DNA from 2 places in the Ewingella allii genome. Region 2 is predicted to be linked to the other one. Evidence: predicted binding sites of a transcription regulator. Region 2 holds the regulator's gene; the other holds the start of a gene.
The links. Region 2 encodes LexA, which represses DNA repair genes until DNA is damaged. Its sites were predicted from a motif close to TNCTGTATGTACATACAGNA; they were not measured.
Positions count from the first base shown of each region.

Region 1: dinB (DNA polymerase IV) is a predicted target of LexA. The motif match lies at 888-907, and genes of this name have one in related genera.

Region 1 covers NZ_JAWUDN010000001.1:62,788-64,995, forward strand. The annotation lists gene SBO83_RS00325 (glycerophosphodiester phosphodiesterase family protein) at 1-689, opposite strand, end outside; gene dinB (DNA polymerase IV) at 921-1,979, shown strand; gene pepD (beta-Ala-His dipeptidase) at 2,055-2,208, opposite strand, start outside.
Region 2 covers NZ_JAWUDN010000003.1:29,386-31,593, forward strand. The annotation lists gene SBO83_RS08905 (diacylglycerol kinase) at 64-432, shown strand; gene lexA (transcriptional repressor LexA) at 551-1,159, shown strand; gene dinF (MATE family efflux transporter DinF) at 1,399-2,208, shown strand, end outside.

The sequences.
Region 1 (2,208 bases), on a different contig from region 2:
TCCACTTCCCGCTTCATTTCCAAAGCATACCAGCGGCTTTTGTCATCAGCTTTGATTTGGCACTGGTGCGCCATAGTGATGTTCGCCAGCGCGGTGCGGGTGGTATCGCGGCTTTCAAAGCGTGGAATAGAGGCCGGAAGGGCTTCGAGATATTGGTTGTCGGTGGAGTAAATCCGCACTCTGCGCTGGCTATGCGTGTTGTCGAGCACCTTATTTAAGGCTTTCGCCATCTCAGCAGGGCTGGCGTCCGGCGTTTTAATATCAATATAGAAAGTGGTTTTTGGGAAGGCGTTGAGCACAGTTTCCAGACGAGGAATGCCGATGTTTTTACCACGATAAGGATGGTTATCGCCGCTGCCAAAGGCCCAGCCAGCGTCCATTTTTGACAATTCCAGTGCCGTGTACTGCGACACCGGCCCGTTCTGATTGGTCAGGGATTTTAAATCGGACGGGCGATACAGCACCGCGACGTTATCTTTAGAGAGCTGCACGGTGATCCAAATGGCATCCGCGCCATTTTTTAGCGCCAGTTCGATGGCGGGAACCGTGTTTTCTGGAGCATCAGCCGTGCCGCCGCGATGGGCAATAATCTGCGGCGCGCCGCTAATCGTTGCTGTAAAGCCAGTCAGCGGGAACAGAGCGCTGCACAACAGAGTGGTGCATAACAATTTTCGATTAAAGCTGATCATAACTAATTCCTTTTAGAGACAATGGAGCAATTAATATACAGCGTGATTGTGAAAATAATATTAAATCCATGCCTAAAAACGATTATTTCTCTTTATCCAATCTGAAATTGAGATAACTATTATTGGGATAAATAAGCGGTATTTTTAATATTTGCCTACCCTATGGTTTAATCGGGCGGACTTGAATTTCCATCTTGATACTGTATGCTTGTACAGTCATTGGGAGGGGCTATGCGTAAAATTATTCACGTCGATATGGATTGCTTCTTCGCGGCAGTTGAAATGCGCGACGATCCTTCATTGCGTGATATCCCCATTGCCATCGGCGGCAGCCGCGATCGCCGCGGTGTGATCAGCACGGCAAACTATCCGGCGCGCAAGTTTGGCGTCCATAGCGCGATGCCCACCGGCATGGCCCTCAAGCTCTGCCCGCACCTCAAAGTGATCCCCGGCCGGATGGAAGCCTATAAAGAAGCCTCCAACCATATTCGTGAAATCTTCTCCCGCTACACTTCGCTGATTGAACCTCTCTCGCTCGACGAGGCTTACCTCGATGTCTCGGAATCCACCCAGTGCAATGGCTCTGCAACGCTTATCGCCGCTGAGATCCGTCAGGCTATTTCTGATGAAATCAACCTCACGGCGTCGGCCGGGATCGCGCCCATCAAGTTCCTCGCTAAGATCGCCTCCGACTTAAATAAGCCCAACGGCCAGTTCGTGATAACGCCAGATAAAGTTGCCGACTTCTTGCAAGACCTGCCGCTGAGCAAAATCCCCGGCGTGGGCAAAGTGACGGCAAAACGTTTGCAGGAGCACGGCCTGATCACCTGTGGCGACGTGCAGCGTTACGATTTGGCGAAGCTGCTAAAAGGCTTCGGCAAGTTTGGTCGCGTGCTGTGGGAACGCTGTCAGGGCATCGACGAGCGCGAAGTCTCGTCAGAACGCCTGCGTAAATCTGTGGGGGTCGAACGCACGCTGGCCGAAGATATTCACAGTTGGGAAGAGTGTGTGGCGCTAATTGACCGGCTTTACCCCGAGCTGGAAACCCGACTGAGCCGCGTCAGCCCCGATTTGCGCATTGCCCGGCAGGGTATAAAGCTGAAGTTTCACGATTTCCAGCAAACCACCCAAGAGCACGTCTGGCCGGTGTTGAATAAAAATGATTTGTTGAAGGTGGCGCATGAAGCTTGGGAACAGCGGCGGGGCGGTCGAGGTGTACGGCTAGTGGGGTTACATGTGACTTTGCAAGATCCGCAGATCGAGAGGCAGTTGCTGCTGCCTTGGGAGTAAGGCTGAAAACGATTTATCTTCTTTGGTTTTGTTTTGATTCCTCCCCCTTCTCAGGGGGAGGAGCAAAAGAAACTATTACTTACGCTCTGGGATCGCTTTCAGCAGGGCGGTCAGCAGCTTCCAGTACAGGTCAACGCTTTCGATCTCAACTTGCTCATCCGGCGAGTGTGGGCCAGTGATGGTTGGGCCGATAGACACCATGTCCATGTCTGGGTATGGCTTTTTGAAC
Region 2 (2,208 bases):
GGTTTTGAGTATAAAATGCTGCCAATACTCTGTCCGCCAAAACTCTGTTAAGACGCATAACACATGAAAAATGAATCAACGGGCCTAATTCGTATCGTTAAGGCCGCCGGCTATTCCCTCAAGGGATTGAGTGCTGCCTGGAAAAACGAGGCGGCCTTCCGTCAGGAAGTGATAGCCGTTCTGCCCTTCATCATACTGTCATTTTTCCTCGATGTGACTAGCGTCGAGCGTATTTTATTAGTGGGCGTCTTGGTACTGGTGGTGATTGTCGAATTATTAAATAGCGCCGTCGAAAGCGCGATTGACCGCATCGGCCCTGAATTCCATGTCCTGTCCGGGCGCGCCAAAGATTTTGGATCGGCCGCGGTACTTTTGAGCATCATACTGGCGATTTTCACCTGGGTCAGCGTCTTTTGGCCGCGCTGGTTCTAAAGCGGAATACAGATTCCAGATTTCACTTTAGCACTGGTTTTTATGCACTCTTAGGTTTTCATTCCCTAGTTACCTGTATATACTCACAGCAATACTGTATAAACAATCAGGGGGCGGAATGAAAGCTTTAACAGCCAGACAACAAGAGGTTTACGACCTCATTCGCGAACATATATCCACCACGGGTATGCCGCCGACTCGTGCAGAAATTGCCACTCGTCTGGGGTTCCGCTCGCCAAATGCCGCGGAAGAACACCTCAAAGCCCTGCAGCGCAAAGGCGTGATTGAAATCGTCTCTGGCGCGTCGCGCGGCATTCGCTTGCTAATGGAAGAAGAGGAAGGTTTACCACTGATTGGCCGCGTCGCCGCCGGTGAGCCTCTTTTAGCTCAGCAACATATCGAAGGCCACTATCAGGTCGATCCTGCCATGTTCAAGCCTAGCGCCGACTTCTTGCTGCGCGTTAGCGGGATGTCTATGCGGGATATCGGTATTCTCGACGGCGATCTGTTGGCGGTTCACAAAACGCAGGATGTACGTAATGGGCAAGTTGTCGTTGCGCGCATTGATGATGAAGTGACGGTTAAACGCTTGAAAAAGCAGGGTAGCGTCGTGCAACTGCTGCCAGAGAACAGCGACTTCGAGCCGATCGTGGTTGACCTGCGCGAGCAGAGTTTCAGCATTGAAGGCTTGGCTGTTGGCGTTATCCGTAACGGCGACTGGATCTAATCCTTTCTGCTGGCAAGGCTCGGTACTCGCCCTTCCTGAACGTACTGCCGGGCTTTTGCTATAGACATTTGCCACAAAGCTAGCTGTCGCCTTACGGTGATCTCACGCCGTGACACTGCGCCCCTTGATTGGGGCGTTGTTGTTTAAGCAGATCGCTGTTTTTATAAAAAGCGTTGATGCCGACACGCCGAATTACGCCAGGTTGACCTCTTGTTCAATATCCTCAGCATGGGACCTCTATGCCTCAGCATCCCTTTCGACAAGTATTAAGCCGCACCTTCCTCAGCCGCGAGGACAAAGCCTTATGGAAACTGGCTTTGCCAATGATTTTCTCCAACATTACCGTCCCACTATTAGGTTTGGTGGATACCGCTGTTATCGGCCATCTCGACAGCGCGGATTATCTCGGCGGCGTAGCGGTCGGCGCGATGGTGACGACCTTCCTCTTCATGATGCTGCTGTTCTTGCGCATGAGCACCACCGGCCTGACTGCTCAGGCGTTGGGTGCCAAAGATAACCTGCTGCTGGCCCGTGCTTTTGTTCAACCTTTCCTGTTAGCGCTGCTGGCGGGCATTTTAATCATGTTGCTGCGCACGCCGCTGATGGATCTGGCCTTTCAGGTGGTCGGCGGCAGTCAGGCCGTGCTGGAGCAGGCGCGGCTGTTTATTGAAATACGCTGGTTGAGCGCCCCGGCTTCTCTGGCAAATTTGGTGATCCTCGGCTGGCTGCTGGGCATCCAGTATGTGCGTGGCCCGGTTCTGCTGCTGATTGTCGGCAACGTGCTGAATATTGTTCTGGATATCTGGCTGGTGATGGGGCTGGGCTTGAACGTGCGCGGTGCGGCCATTGCTACGGCTTGCTCGGAGTACGTCACATTGGCGCTAGGGTTGTGGCTGGTATGGCGGATGATGGCGCAAAAAGGCATTGATTTAGCCCTGCTACAGCAGGCGTGGCGGGGCAACCTGCGGCGCTTACTCAGCCTCAATCGTGACATCATGCTGCGCTCGCTGCTGCTGCAAGTCTGCTTTGCCTCCCTGACGGTAATTGGT